Regions from separate parts of the Psychrobacter sp. KFRI-CH2-11 genome, predicted to be linked through region 1. Evidence: riboswitches for the same ligand, from Rfam matches in the RefSeq annotation. Region 1 holds a riboswitch; the other holds the start of a gene.

Region 1 (8,237 bases):
AGTTTGAAACAGTTTATAAAAAGGAATACAGCCAGTATGCTGCGCTTCACCGCCACGAATAGGGCTGCCAAGGGCACGGATACGACCAGCGTTGATGCCGATACCAGCGCGCTGTGACACATAACGCACGATGGCGCTGGTGGTGGCGTTGATAGAGTCTAGGCTATCGCCGCATTCGATCAAGACGCACGAGCTAAACTGACGCGATGGCGTGCGCACACCCGACATGATAGGCGTCGGTAGGGAAATCTTAAACTGTGAGGTCGCATCATAAAAGCGTTTGACATAGCTTAAGCGGCTGGCCTTATCATAGTTGGCAAACAGACACATACCGACCAGCATATACAAAAACTGCGGGCTTTCATAAACGCGTTTGGTGACGCGATCTTGTACGAGGTATTTGCCTGCCATTTGCTCAACCGCGGCATAGGCAAGATTCATATCGCGCCAGTGGTCGAGGTACTCGTTTAACTCGTCAAACTCTGCGCGGCTATAGTCGGCTAGGATATGCTCATCGTATTTGCCTGCCTCTGTCAGTGTCGTCACATGATCAAATAGGTGCGGCGGGGTAAATTTGTTATACGCAATCTTACGTAAGTGAAAGATAGCAAGGCGCGCGGCCAGATACTGATAATCAGGCGTCTCTTCAGAGATCAAATCTGCGGCAGACTTGATGATGGTTTCGTGAATGTCACGGGTTTTGATGCCTTCATAAAACTGAATATGCGACTTTAGCTCAACTTGTGAGACAGACACATTATCCAAGTCATGAGCAGCCCATTCGATTACCTTATGAATTTTATCCAAATCAATAAGCTCTAATCGTCCGTCACGTTTGGTCACTTTGATCTTGTCGATGTGTGTCATGTTGCCCTCTTAAGTTGATTGCTTATTGTGATGCGAAGCGGAAATAGCCCGCTGGCATGCTTTATGACGCTATAGCTGTCTTTTGGTGGTAGGGTGTTTTTTTAGGCAAAACTCTACCGCTACTCGTAGCAAATTAAAAATTCACTGAGCACTACATATAGCGTATTTGTTAGTAGGTAGGCACAATATAGCGGGAAATTTTTGAAAATGCTATATTGATTTTAGTGGCAATCTATGTTGCCAAGAGGTTGCCGATGCCGCCAATTTTGGCAAAGGGTGATGGCATAAGGGTTAGGCGCGAATAGCCTCGTGGATAATTTTTTTTGTAAAAATGTGGTAGACATTTACTTTTTATTGCCGCCCAAAAAATTGATCTATAGCCTTGTTTTGCAGCTGCACGATGCGGATGCAGATTGTACAGCAGACCATAAAAAATCGCCACCCATATGAGTGACGATTTAGACGAAAAACGGACTGGTTTTTTTAAAAGTCCATCAGCTCGTCGGTTAGCAGCGCTTATCGTGACAAAAAGCCCTACAACACCATGCGGACGGTCTTGGCGCTATCAAGAGCAGCATACAGCGTGTTTACTTGCTCAGCTTCGGTCAGATACAGATTGACGCGTGCTGAGTGAAAGCGGCCTGTTTTTGAGGGTTTGACATCTATCGAGGCCAAATCAAAATCAGGGAACTGACTACCGAGGATAAGCTTGACCTCGTTCAGTAAGGTCTCATGCTCGCCTTCATGACCGATGATACTCATCGGGTAGTTCATCGGAAAGTCCCACAGCTCTGGGTTTTGGATATCGGTTTTTTTGCCTTTTAGCACACCGTCGTTAGGGGTTAGGTCAGTGACATTGACCGCTCGGTGAGCAGTCGGGTTTTGGCCGTTATCTTTTGGGTCGTCACTCATAATGTTGCCTCGCTGTTATAAAAATACATTGTGCTGTTTATGATGGCGCAGCTGGTATTATTCAAGTGTCTCTGGCCACAGCTACTTTTTATAACCACAAATAGCCACATAATCACCACGATCATACCCTTCGATGACTTCCTGCACTTGGTCATTGGCATACATAGGGTGGGTTAGTAGGGTCTGCGCGTACTGCAAGTCGGTAAAGCCATTGGCCTGCATCAGTTTGATTTTTTCATCAGAGGTGCGCCAATTGGCAGAGCGGACCAGCTCGATAGGATAGGGGTTGGCAGGGGAGATGTGCGCGAGCAGGGGATGCGCCCAGCTATCTACTGCACTGGCCAGATTGTAAAGACTGGCAAAGCCGCTTTCTTTTGGGACGTCAATGAGGATAAGTTTGCCGCCAGTCTTTAGCGCGTCAAAGGCTTTTTTGATGCATAAGTCCAAGTCGCTGATATAGCTGACACTGCCATTAAACATAATGATGTCAAATTTGTTGGGCGCAATCTCACTGGTTTCGGCAGGGCTGATATCTACTTGCAAGCCGCGTTTTTCAGCGATTTTTGCCATATCTGTTGACGGCTCGATGCCGTGTTTGATAGGGATGTCATAATCCTTGGCCAGTAGCATCTCAAACAGACCGCTACCACAGCCGATAGATAGTATCTCGCTGTCCTTATCCAAAAAGTGCGCCACCAGCTTTAGTTCGCTGGCCAGTAAGTTTTGGTTATCCAAAAACCAGCTGTCGTATGCGCTGGCGTGTTCATCAAATGCTGCCATAAAGTCTCTCCTTGAGGGTGGTTGTTGTTTTATTATCAATCTTAAACAAAATGAATGTATAAAATACGATGCGAGTAGAACTATCGCTGATTTAAAGTCGATGAATCATACTATAAAAAATACAGTCTAAGATAAGTCCAACGCCTGCTGCCAAAAGCTGACTTCCATCCGCGCGGCGGTGTCAAATAAGCGCTGGAACTTATCGGCCTGTGCTGGGCTGGCACCTGCCAATAGCGTATCGATTTGTGCTTCGTTTTGCGCGGTAATGGCCTGAAAGTCATCACTAGAAAAGACATCAATCCAAGGCTGATAAGGGTTGCCCTCGACAAATCCGGCTTGTTTAATGCGCTTGCCAATCTCTCCGTAACCCATCAGACAAGGCGCAATCGCGGCGTACAGCTCCGCCAAAGAGCCTGACATGGCAGCGTCTAATATATAGCGGCTGTAGGCGATGGTAATAGCAGATTCAGGCGCGTGCTCGACCTCGTGCAAAGGGATGTCCCAAAGACGGCAAAAGTCTAGATACATGCCGATCTCCATATCGAGCATGGCGTTTAGTCCTGCTTGACCGACGCGCATTTGTGCCAGTGTATCGCTCTTATACACGCTCAGCGCCATCACGCGAGCATAGTGAATTAAGTATAGGTAGTCTTGGACAAGGTAATGACGAAAGCTATCAGGGGCGAGGGTGCCGGCGGCCAATTGTTTGACAAAGTCATGCTGAATATAGTCATCCCACGTGGGGCAGTTATGACGTAGTGTTTGGTAGTTCATGGTTTTTACTTACCTTTATAAAATACCAGTAAGCAAAGCGTAGGGCGCATAGGTGAAAAGACATGACTCATTCGCCAGTCTAAATAATATAGATTGGCAAATTGTGGCGTCAATGTGGCTTATATATCGGCACGCTTGTTTCCTACGTCAGTGCTAACTGCATCAGGTTCGCGGGTAACTCTCAGCCATGATTTTGATTGACGACAAAAAATCAAAGCACCCCGACAAGGTTTGTTTTTTGATAATAACGATAAAATAGTGTTTAAAGTAAATCCGCTCTATGATAGGCGAGAATAGCTACCATTAGCAAGTGATGCTCAAATAACCATATATAAAAGTGACCTACATTTAAAAATCTATTTTTTTGTCAGCTGTGCAATAGCAGTGCGATAAAGCATGAGCATGGCTTTAAAACGCCGCTCATACAGTCCTTCTGCATACAGTAGCTCCACACTCAAGCTGTCGATGACGCCCAGATACGCATCGGTATACAGCGCTAGCTGTGCAGAGTCAAGCTGATAAGGCTGCAGCGCTTGCTGTATTTGCTCAGTCAAGGCGGCAATATAGACATTAAACGTCGCTGCACTGCTATCGGTCAGGTGCACAGGTGCCGCATAAGCCATGCGAATTAAAAACCGCAGGGTAATCGCGTTTTCATAACGCGCTTCAAACGCGTGGCAATACGCCTCGCCAGGCGCGGAAGGCTTACTATCTGCTGCAAAGCATGACTTAACAAACGCGCACTCTGACTCGAGCGCGTCTTGTAGTAACTCTAAAAATATGGCTTCTTTGCTGGCAAAATGCGTGTAAATCGAGGCTTTGCGGATACCCACAGCCTTGGCAATGTCACTGAGTGACGCGCCCTCATAGCCATGCATAAAAAAAAGCGCAAACGCGGCATCTATAATACGCAGCTTTGCGCTTGAGCGTGGTTTATGGCTTTGCATAAGCCTCCTCTAATGATGGGGTCGCGGCAGTGGTGTGTGGCTTTTGAGACTTTAAGCCCAGATATACCAATGCCAAAATAATCGGTCCCATAGCCCCTAGCAAGAGCAACCAATATAACGTATGACTCTCGACCAGTTGTCCAGCGATGGGTGTGGCAGTCGATGAGAGTAACATAGGAATGGCGCCCAATAAAGCCGCACTCGACCCCAAAGCGCTACGCTGTGAGTCCATCGCAATCGCCATCAATGTCGCCTCTAGTACGCCAAGACCGAAGAGTCCTAAAGCAATACCAGTCACAATACCGATCAAACCCAGCGATAGTAAATAGGCTGCGATACAGACGGCACTACCGAGCATCATGACCCCAGCGCCGATTAGGGCCAGATGCGATGACGATGTTTTTTTGACCAAATACGCGGTAGAGGATGCGCCCAAAATCAGACTGATGCTGGTCAAACCAAAGACAAAGCCAAATTGCGCTAGGCTCAGGCCGTAGTCGGTTTGGTAGACATACGCAGAGCCGCCAATATAAGCAAACAAAAAGAAATACACCGCAGATAGAGCAAACAAATTAAAGACAAAGGTCTTGTTTGTTAAGATACCGACATAAATGCTGGTGATATTTTTTATATTTAACTGAATACGCTGGTCTTTTGGTAAGGTTTCTTTGATTTGGATGAGGGTGTTGATAAGCACCAGCAGGCCCAATGCTGCCAAAATAAACATCACGCCGCGCCAGCCATGATGCGCGCCGACGATACCACCGATGGCGGGTGCCACGATGGGGCCAAGCGCCACAATGGTATTTAATATTGCATAAATCTGCGCCGCTTTTGGCCCATCGACGAGATCACGCACCATGCTCATCACCACCACGATAGCCATCGACGCGCCAAGACCTTGCAGAATACGGGCAAAAATTAGGCTCTCGATGCTGTGCGACCACATCGCCCATACAGAAGCGCCGATATATGCGAGCAGCCCTATAAACAATGGTGTGATGCGCCCGATGGCGTCAGAGACAGGGCCAAAAACCAACTGCCCTAAGCCCATAAAGATGAGAAAGACGGTTAAAGTGATTTGGGTGGTGGCGTAGGAGGTGTGGAGATCTCTTGCCATGTTTGGCATAGAGGCCAAGTACATATCAATCGCTGCTGGGCCGAGCGCCACGATGATGGCAAGAGAGATGACGGTTTTGGTACTGATGTGTTTTACACGGGTTTGCTGATTCATAAAATTGTACTATGCACTATTAAATTGTATAACTACCGAACGGTAGGTAGTTATACGCTTAATAATACATAAAGGCAATAATTTTTTGAATGAAATGCTTTTGAGAGGATAGATGATGAGATGCAAAGACGGTTTATTGATTAATCAATGAAAGCTGTATGGTACTCATCAATAAGTAGACATAATAGACCTCTTGCAAAAGTCATAGATTAAGCTCGGAATTAATGATACCAGCAAACAGCTTCATTCTAAGATCATAGCGCTGACGACGGTTGCGATATTTATGAGCCACGATTTTAAACAACTTGATTAAGCCTATTTTGTGCTCAACCACAATACGAAACTTTGCCAGATAGTGGTTGGCTTGTTTGCAGAGCTCTAACAATTGACCACCACGAGGTTTCTTAAATGGTGTGAAAGTTTGGTTATGTAGCTTTGCTAACCCTTGATAACCACTGTCTGCTAGATAGTTAGTATTCTCAGGTAACCAATCAGGACAAGTATCTTTATACAGCTTAAAATCGTGGATTGACCCTTCACAGGTTTGCACATCAAGTATCAAACCAGTTTGCCAATGAACGATAACCTGCGCTTTTAAGGTGTGTTGTTTTTTCTTACCGCTGTAGTAGTCTCTTTGGTTTTTTTTGGACGCTCAATAGGGGTTTCGGTAGCATCGACAATGACGACTGACCAATTGATGTCGTCATCGACTCTACTAGGCAGCTTTTTAGGTAATTCAAACTTACCAGAGTCAATCAGTGTGTCTTCTACTTTACGAATGATACGGCTAGCAGAAGACTCATGAATACCAAAGTCCATACTGATATGATAAAGCGTGCGGTATTCACGCCAATAAGTCAGGGCTAGTAGTATCTGCTCCTTAAGACTGAGCACACTTGGTCTACCTGATTTGGTCTTAGATGCTTCATGCTTTTGCATGGCCTCAAGCATGTCATAAAAGGTGGCTTTATGAATGCCAGTGTAGCGTTTAAAACCAGCGTCACTTTGTTTGAGTAGCTTATCTATGTTTGGCATATCTATTAAGTAAGTAGAGTTCAATAATATACGTTGTGTCTTACAACTACTTTTGCAAGAGGTCTAATGAATAAGCGGCCTCGATACATAGACCGACACAATGAGTAGACACAAAAAAAGCTGAGATATACTCAGCTTTTTTATGTTAGCAAGTTTAGTGTTAGCAAATACTTGAGACCTATTAGCTAGACTCCGTATATTCCTGATAACTTAGTCGTTCTCTAAAAAAGAGCGCAAGTGCTCAGAGCGCGAAGGGTGGCGCAGTTTACGCAGGGCTTTTGCTTCGATCTGACGGATACGCTCACGGGTGACATCGAACTGCTTGCCGACTTCCTCTAGTGTGTGATCGGTTGGCATATCGATACCAAAGCGCATTTTTAACACGCGCGCTTCACGTTCGGTGAGATTGCCCAATACATCACGCGTGGCTTCTTGTAGGCCAGCCGCCGTTGCGTCATCGACAGGGCTTGAGATGGTACCATCTTCGATAAAGTCACCTAGGTGCGAGTCTTCGTCATCACCGATAGGCGTCTCCATCGAGATCGGTTCCTTGGCAATTTTGAGCACTTTACGGACTTTGACTTCGTCCATCTCTAAGCGTTCGCCTAGCTCCTCAGGCGTCGGCTCGCGTCCCATCTCCTGTAGCAGCTGACGTGAGACACGGTTTATCTTGTTGATGGTCTCAATCATGTGCACAGGGATACGGATGGTACGCGCTTGGTCAGCGATAGAGCGGGTAATCGCCTGACGAATCCACCATGTCGCATAGGTCGAAAACTTATAACCACGACGATATTCAAACTTATCGACCGCTTTCATCAGACCGATGTTACCTTCTTGAATTAAGTCCAAGAACTGTAGACCACGGTTGGTGTATTTTTTGGCGATAGAGATGACCAGACGCAGGTTGGCCTCGACCATCTCTTTTTTGGCGCGGCGTGCTTTTGCTTCACCGACAGCCATACGGCGGGCGACGTCTTTCATATCGTGGATCTTCATGTCGAGCTGCTGCTCGTAGTCACGAATGCGGCGCTGCAATAAAATCACATCGTCAGCGACTTTTTCTAGGGTGCCGGCAAACGCAGGTTTACCTTTGATACGCTCAATGAGCCAATCGACGTTGGTTTCGTTGCTAGGGAAGGTCTTACGGAACTCATCACGCGGCATACGACCACGGCGAATCACCAAACGCATGATTTGGCGCTCCAGCTTACGCACATCGTCATAGACATCGTGCATGATGGCCATGACTTGATCTGATAGGCGGTTATTGAGTTTGAGCATCATAAAACGCTCAGCCAATAGCGCATAGGCAGCATCTGCTTCGACACTACCACGGCCATAATCAAGCAAGGCTTGTTTGGCTTTGATAAATAAGTGCTCGATCTCTTCTAGGCGCAGACGGACTTCTTCTGGATCAAGGCCGCTGGTTTCTTCTTCCGCTTCTTCCTCGACGTCGTCTTCCTCTTCTTCATCGTCGTCATCTAATGCCAGCTTAGCATTGGCTTTTGCTTTGATAGGTGGCGGGTTTTCTTTTTCTTCTTTGATGCGCTCGCGCTCTTCTTTTGCTGCGTCTTTGGCTTCTTGCGCGGCGATTTTGTCCTCTTCGGTTTCAGGATCTAAAAACCCTGTGATGACATCAGAGAGCTTCTTTTCGCCATCTTGGACTTTTTGATACTCGTCAAGCA
Region 2 (8,237 bases), 1.5 Mb from region 1:
CATAGATAGACATCGGAAACGGTGTCGGCTTTTGAAAGACCATACCGACTTGCGCACGTAGCAAATTGACATCGATGTCTTTGCCCAAGATATTTTTGCCATCGAGGTTGATACTGCCTTCTGCACGCATGCCAGGATATAAATCATACATACGGTTAAAGGTACGGAGCAGGGTTGACTTGCCGCAACCTGACGGGCCGATAAAGGCGGTGACTTTTTTATCAGGAATGTCGATATTGATGTTTTTTAGCGCCTGAAAATCCCCGTAATAAAAGCTTAAATCACGAATCTGTATCTTCGCTGCTGGCATGTCTTTGGGGATATCATGTAGGGTTTGCTTGTTTAAGTTTGCTATATCAGGCTGCGACATTTGTGTGACCGTCGCCATCGATCTATTTAATAAATTGTCGGTAGTCTTAACCGTCTTACTACTATCAGTTGTTGTGCTAGTCTTGCTTATGACATCATTCATAATATTATCCAACATAGCTTGATGAATATAAATTTAGGTAACTGCTATATATAAGGTGATTTGGCGGTAGGCGTTATCGACTCTGGCTACTATTTGCTGGAGCTGCGACCACCGATAAACCTTGCCAAGACATTGAGTACCAGTACCGAAGCGGTAATCAGCAATGCAGCGGCCCATGCAAGTGTATGCCAATTGTCATAAGGACTCATGGCAAACTGATAAATGGTGTTCGGCAAGTTAGCAATCGGCTGACTCATATCGGTACTAAAGTATTGATTATTCAATGCCGTAAATAGCAAGGGCGCCGTCTCACCGGTGATTCTGGCAAAGGCCAACAGCACACCAGTGGTCAGCCCCGCTCGAGCCGCCTTAATCGTCACTTGCGTGACCATCTTCCACTTGGGCGTGCCCAGTGCATAGGCTGCTTCACGAATGCTATTGGGCACCAGATTGAGCATGTTTTCTGTCGTGCGTACCACCACTGGTACTACAATCAGTGCCAATGCTAATGCGCCCGCCCACCCAGAAAAGCTTTGGCCTTTGACCATCAACGCATAAATAAACAGACCAATGACAATCGACGGCGCAGAGAGCAAAATATCATTTAAAAAGCGCGTCACTTTGCCAAGCAGGCTGCCTTGCGCAAACTCAGACAAATAAATCCCTGTCATCAGGCCAATGGGCGCACCGATAAATAATCCCGAAAACGCCAACATCACCGAGCCGACAATGGCGTTGCGTAGACCACCTTCGCTCATTGGCGGCGGCGTATCGGCAGTAAAGATAGGCATCTGTATCATGCCCTGAAAGCCTTCGACAAACAGCGTCACCAGTATCCAAAACAACCAAATTAAGCCAAATACCATCGCCGACATGGCAAAACCCAAACCCAGCTTATTGGCCCAGCGCCGTTTGTTATAAAGACGCTTGTCGTAACGGCTATCAAAGCCAGTCTGCGCAGGTAACGCTGAGTGCATCGTATTAGTAGGCATAAAACTCATTTCCATTTTTCAAGATTTTTTGTCAGCCTGTATATCGCTATCGTCTGTGTGTCGTTATGTATTAGCGATTGCCTGCTTTTTGGTCCATACGCAACAGCATGAGCTTAGCCAGCGACAGCACAATAAAGGTGATGATAAATAGTATGAGGCCAAGGTGCAGCAGCGAGGCCAGATGTAGCTCACTAGAGGCTTCGGCAAACTCATTGGCCAGTGCTGAGGTAATGGTGACGCCAGAAGTAAACAGACTTGGACTGATATTAAAGGCGTTACCAATAAGGAAGGTCACGGCCATGGTCTCGCCCAGTGCCCGACCCAGCCCCAAGATAACCCCGCCGACCACGCCTGCTTTGGTATAGGGCAAGATAATCTTAAACATCACTTCCCAAGTGGTCGCACCCATGCCATAAGCTGACTCTTTGAGCAGGTCTGGCACCACAGAGAAAACATCGCGCATGGTGGCGGCGATAAAAGGAATGATCATAATGGCAAGGACAAGAGAGGCGGTAAACATGCCCAATCCCATTGGCGCACCGGTAAACAGCTTACCGATGATAGGCAAAGGGCCAACGTGTTCGATAAACCACGGCTGAATGTGATCGCCAAAAAACGGCGCAAAGACAAACAGTCCCCACATACCGTAGATGATAGAGGGAATACCTGCCAGCAGCTCAATGGCGATGCCGAGAGGCTTTTTTAAAAAGTTTGGACACATCTCGGTCAGGAATATCGCGATACCAAAGCTGACTGGCACGGCAATTAAAATAGCGATAAAGGACGTCACCAGCGTGCCATAGATCGGCGCTAGCGCACCGTACTCATTAGCGACCGTATCCCAGTTATTACTGGTATAAAACCCAAGGCCAAATGCTTGAATGCTCGGCCAAGCGCCAATGATCAAAGAGAGCAAAATACCGCCCAAAGATAGCAGTACGAGAATGGCAAATGCCTTGGTGGCATTGACGAATAGTGCGTCGTAACGTTTTTGTTTTGCCAGTTGCGACCTTAAATCATTCATAAGTGTCTCAGCATTAAATAATATTAAATCAAAATCTTGAAAAGACTCATCAGGTCTTATCACAGCAAACGAAACCTTAATAAAGGGTGCTATTAACGGTAATGGATGACGCTATTTTTAAATTTGTTGTGATAAAACCTTTGAGACAACCACCGGAGAATAGGTGTCTCAAAGGGGCTTACAAGTGCTGCTATACATATATAGAAAAACTACTGAGCCGGTGTGTAGACGGGTTGACCATCACGACCTTTGACTTCATTCCACTTGTCTTTAAACAGTGCCACTGCGGTATCGGAGAAAGGCACATAATCAAGCGCCATGGCACTATCATCACCTTGGGCATACGCCCAATCAAAGAAGTTCAGCACGCCAGCCACTTGCTGCGGGTTTTCTGGCTGCTTGTGTACCAAGATAAAGGTGGCAGCAGCGATGGGCCACGCTTGCTCGGTCTCAGAGTTGGTGATGACTTTATAAAAGCCTGCTTGCTGTGACCAATCAATGTCACCTGCCGCGGCAAAGGTCTCAGCGGATGGCTGTACGAAGTTGCCCGCCGCGTTTTTTAGGGCAGCGTGTGCCATGTTGTTTTGCTTGGCATAAGCATACTCGACGTAGCCGATAGCGTTTTTCATACGGTTGACGTAACTTGATACGCCCTCGTTGCCTTTACCGCCTGCCCCTGTGGCAGAGGTAGGCCATTTGACGGTTTTATCGACACCCACGCTGTCACTCCAATCGTTTGAGACTTTGGCCAGATAATCGGTAAAGTTAAAAGTCGTGCCTGAACCATCTGAGCGAAACACGGTGGTAATGGCAGCATCTGGCAGGGTCAAATCTGGGTTCATGGCAGTGATAGCAGGGTCATTCCATTTACTAATCTTACCCAGATAGATATCGGCTAAGGTTGCGCCGTCCAGCTTTAGCTCACCTGGCCCCACGCCATCGATATTGACAATCGGTACCACACCACCGATAACGGTCGGAAACTGAATAAGGCCTGCCGCGTCCAGCTCTTCAGGGGTCATCGGGGCGTCAGATGCGCCAAAGTCGACGGTTTTTGCTTGGATTTGTTTGATGCCACCTGAGGAGCCGATAGACTGATAGTTGACCTGACCGCCAGTCGCGGCATTATAGTCATAGGACCATTTGGCATAGATAGGCTGCGGGAACGACGCGCCCGCACCAGTGATGTTCATGGCGATGTTTTCAGCTGATTTAAAATCGCTTGCTGGAGAGGATGTCGCTGTGTTGGTGGTTTCGGCCACTGTCGCCGCGCTGGTGTCACTCTGCGCTGCTGACTCTGCGGTGTCGGTGGATTTATTACAAGCGGTGAGTACTAAGGTGCAACTAACGGCGACTGCCAATAACGAATAACGCATGTAGGACTCCTAAAGTTTAACAACGATTGAACAAAGCATGATTGGTGGCATGTGTGACATCTTGACAAGTTTTTATGACAGTTTGATGACAACCGCCCAACTCTTTTATATGCGTGATAAATAGGGTCAAATCAGTCGCCGCTTAAGGCTAACGCTCATTAGCCTGCGTGTCATGATTCAGAGCCTCATGCGCACGTTGACTGACATACCGATGGTCAAACACCAGTAGCCCTCACGGCAGAAGTTTGTTAGTATGAGACTGATTTACAACACTGACAGACTCGGGGTGCGGTGTACGAATGGCTGACTGCCTTTGTACATTCGCTGAGAGATCACCCGCCGAACCTGATGCGGTTAGTACCGACGCAGGGAAGTCTTCAGCACTGTATTATATAAGGCAGACACGGGCAGAAATGCCCCGTTATCCTCATGACTGTTAGCCTAAATGCCCACTTTGTGGTGCTAAGCTTTATAGCGTTAAGTAGTGCGAAGCAATGATGAGAGATACCAAGCGTCGCTTACAGGTTGATGACATCCTCCGCGAAGGCAGGTTTTTGCGATGATAGATTTGACAGCCAGTGACGACGACGCAGCAAAAATTGCCTAGATGATAAGTGCTACCCCCGCAGCTTCTGGCGGTGTTGCTTTTATTCAAAAACCAACACGCTAGGACAGCATATGACAACCTCAACCCTACCTCCAAAGACCCAGCAAAACGCCTCTGACAAAAAAGCCGACGCCCTAAAAACCCCTGCGCACCGTAGCGCCAGAGACACGCGCTTTGAAGAAGACGCGCGCGACCTACACCGCATTCTCCCCGCCTCGCAAAAAGTCTATATCGAAGGCTCTAGACCTGATATTCAAGTGCCGATGCGCAAGATCACTCTGGACCCCACCCCCATCCAAGGCGTTGATGAATCCGACTGGGAGCAAAACCCGCCGTTTTATGTCTATGACACCTCAGGCGTCTATACCGACCCTGATGCCCAAATTGACCTAACCCGCGGCTTGCCCAAACTGCGCGAGGGCTGGATAGCCGAGCGCGGGGATACAGAGCAGCTAAGCGGTTTGTCCAGCTCATACGGGCAAGCGCGTGCGCGTGATATCACCACAGCCAATCTACGGTTTACCCATATCGATAAGCCGCGCCGCGCCAAAAAAGTCAATGGTAAAGCAGGCAATGTCACCCAGATGCACTATGCGCGCCGCGGTATCATCACCCCTGAGATGGAATATATCGCCATTCGTGAGACGCAAAAGCAGCATGAGCTGACCGATATGCGTCAGCATTACGGCGAGAGCTTTGGTGCCAATACGCCAAAAATCATCACCCCTGAGTTTGTGCGTAGTGAGGTCGCGGCTGGTCGAGCCATCATCCCAAATAATATCAATCACCCTGAGTCTGAGCCGATGATTATCGGTCGTAATTTTTTGGTAAAGATTAACGCCAATATCGGTAACTCAGCGCTCGGCTCCTCTATCGATGAAGAAGTTTCAAAAATGACCTGGGCGACGCGCTGGGGCGCTGATACCATCATGGATTTGTCGACAGGCAATCATATCCACGAGACCCGCGAATGGCTGATTCGTAACTCGCCTGTGCCCATCGGTACGGTACCCATTTATCAAGCATTAGAAAAAGTCGACGGCATCGCCGAAGACCTGACGTGGGAGATATTCCGCGATACACTTATCGAGCAAGCCGAACAAGGCGTTGATTACTTCACCATTCATGCAGGCGTGCTGCTGCGCTATGTGCCACTGACGGCCAATCGACTCACAGGTATCGTCTCTCGCGGCGGCTCTATCATGGCGCAGTGGTGCCTTGCTCATCATACAGAGAGCTTTTTATACACCCATTTTGAAGAGATTTGTGAGATCATGAAGCAGTACGATGTGGCTTTTAGTCTAGGCGATGGTCTGCGTCCTGGCTGCTTGCAAGATGCTAATGACGAAGCGCAGTTCGGTGAGCTGCGCACGCTTGGTGAGCTGACAAAAATCGCATGGCAGCACGATGTACAGGTGATGATCGAAGGCCCCGGACATGTGGCGATGAACCGCATCAAAGAAAATATGGACTTGCAGTTAGAGATTTGCAGCGACGCGCCGTTTTATACTTTAGGGCCGCTGACCACCGATATCGCACCCGGTTATGACCATATCACCAGTGCCATCGGTGCGGCGATGATTGGCTGGTTTGGCACCGCCATGCTCTGTTATGTGACACCAAAAGAGCATTTAGGACTGCCGAATAAAAAGGATGTGAAAGACGGTATTATCACCTATAAAATCGCCGCGCATGCCGCTGATCTCGCCAAGGGCCACCCAGGCGCGCAAGCTCGCGATAATGCCTTGTCTAAGGCGCGTTTTGAGTTCCGCTGGGATGATCAGTTCAATCTAGCGCTCGACCCTGATACCGCCCGCGAATATCATGACGAAACGCTGCCAAAAGACGCGCACAAGTCGGCGCATTTTTGTTCAATGTGTGGCCCTAAATTTTGTTCGATGAAAATTACCCAAAACGTCCGTGAGTACGCCAAAGGTTTGGATGCGGCAGAAAGCTTAGGCACAGAGGCAATGAGTGCAGCTGAGATTGAACAAGGTATGAAAGAGATGACTGAAAAATATCATAGCGAGGGGCGACAGCTATATAAAGAGGTTTAAGCGATTAATGTTAATCCTTAATTCACAAAAAAGCGCTACTCATAAGTAGCGCTTTTTATTGCAAACTATTTTATCTTTACATTAGATTAAACCTTTGACGCTTCGTAAATCTCTTCAATTGAGGCATTCATGGTATCAGCAAATTCTTTATCGCTTTGTTGTTTGCTCAACCCTTCGGTAAACGCACGAGAGAAGCTGGCAATCATACCGGGGTTTTGCTTAAGCTTTTCGCAGGCCTCACGACGACTATAACCGCCAGATAAGGCAACGACTCTTAACACTTTTGGATGATCGATCAGCTCTTGGTAAAAACCCTCTTCTTCTGGCAAGGTTAGTTTAAGCATCACTTGATGGTCGTCACTTAGACGCTCAAGGTTACGCAAAATATCTGCTTTGAGTATCACTTCACACTCATGCTTTTGGGCACTATCGATATTAACCTCAGGCTCTACGATGGGCATAAAACCTTTGGAGAGGATTTGCTTAGCCACATCAAACTGCTGCTGTACCACCAGCTCAATCCCATCGACGTTAGGCTCATAAATCACCGAGCGCATCTTGGTACCAAACACCGGATAGTTTTTGGCTTTATCCAGTAGCGAGTCTAGCTCTGGCATCGGGCGCATGACTTGTACGCCGCTCATTTGCTCGGCCAAACCCTTATCCACCTTCAAAAACGGCACGATGTTTTTATCTTCCCACAGATAATTTGCCGTTGGCTTGCCATTGACCTCACGCTCCATGGTGTCTTCAAATAAAATCGCCCCCAGCACGCGCTCGTTATCAAAGCAGTCGCAGGTCATGATACGCGCGCGCATCTCGTGCACCAGATCAAACATCGCGTCATCATTGTCATAGGCATCGCTGCTGATGCCGTAGTTTTCTAGGGCTTTTGGTGTGCTGCCGCCACTTTGATCAAGCGCGGCGATAAAACCTGAACCATCCTTTATACGCTGTCGTTGTTTTTGGTATTCCATTGAAAAGGTATCCTATTTTTATTCATTAAAACCAAACATCACCAATTGGCTCAATCTATATGAGCCTTGCTATTTGTAGATAACCTTACCATAGGATGCTGTATCTACCTATATAGGATGCGTGACAGCGCCGCCAATTTTTATGATATATCAGTTAAAAATAGCCAGTTGAAATAGCCAGTTGAAAATAAAACGGTTATAAAAATTTGAACACGCTACTGGTATAAGTTTTGCTGGCGTGCAGCGTTCTCAGAGGCTGCGCAATCTACGTTTAAAAACAGTACCCCAGTAGCGCCATGCTCTTTTTAGAGTACATCGACTATAGGTATAAGAATTTTATGCCAAATCATGTACACCAAAGCCTTACATCAAACTCTTATGCCAAAACCTTATGCCAAAAACAGTACCGCCACACAGCCAATCGCTAGCAGCAAGCCTAGCACATTGATACGACCGAGGCGCTCTTTAAACACAGCCACACCGATGAGCGTCGCGACGGCGATGACCCCGACGTTCATCCCAGTAAAGACAATACTGGGAGAGTCGGACAATACTTGGTGGGCGCGCACGTACGCATAGATATTGCCCATGTTTAGAGCGCCCAGTAATAGCCCTGCTGCCAAGGCATTACCCTGCCAACGCACGCGTGTCACAAGCAAATAAATCAGCAATAACAATCCTGCGACGCCAAAGCTGACAAACAGCGTCAGTGGAAAGGCCGTGCCTTGTTTG

The links. Region 1 has a riboswitch for thiamine pyrophosphate ahead of tenA (thiaminase II). Riboswitches for the same ligand answer to the same signal wherever they lie in the genome.
Region 2: another riboswitch for thiamine pyrophosphate. It lies ahead of thiC (phosphomethylpyrimidine synthase ThiC); the one in region 1 lies ahead of tenA (thiaminase II).

The regions. Positions count from the first base shown of each region.
Region 1 is NZ_CP151283.1:1,381,112-1,389,348, forward strand. It holds gene nrdA (class 1a ribonucleoside-diphosphate reductase subunit alpha) at 1-867, opposite strand, end outside; gene AADH33_RS05780 (YbeD family protein) at 1,402-1,779, opposite strand; gene AADH33_RS05785 (class I SAM-dependent DNA methyltransferase) at 1,861-2,559, opposite strand; gene tenA (thiaminase II) at 2,686-3,333, opposite strand; TPP riboswitch at 3,456-3,567, opposite strand; gene AADH33_RS05795 (TetR/AcrR family transcriptional regulator) at 3,690-4,280, opposite strand; gene AADH33_RS05800 (multidrug effflux MFS transporter) at 4,267-5,514, opposite strand; partial or broken gene AADH33_RS05805 (transposase family protein) at 5,717-6,100, opposite strand; gene AADH33_RS05810 (transposase family protein) at 6,109-6,549, opposite strand; gene rpoD (RNA polymerase sigma factor RpoD) at 6,760-8,237, opposite strand, start outside.
Region 2 is NZ_CP151283.1:3,005,743-3,013,979, forward strand. It holds gene pstB (phosphate ABC transporter ATP-binding protein PstB) at 1-310, opposite strand, end outside; gene pstA (phosphate ABC transporter permease PstA) at 562-1,449, opposite strand; gene pstC (phosphate ABC transporter permease subunit PstC) at 1,535-2,488, opposite strand; gene pstS (phosphate ABC transporter substrate-binding protein PstS) at 2,698-3,864, opposite strand; TPP riboswitch at 4,137-4,253, shown strand; gene thiC (phosphomethylpyrimidine synthase ThiC) at 4,543-6,528, shown strand; gene AADH33_RS12480 (fructose bisphosphate aldolase) at 6,615-7,505, opposite strand; gene AADH33_RS12485 (EamA/RhaT family transporter) at 7,895-8,237, opposite strand, start outside.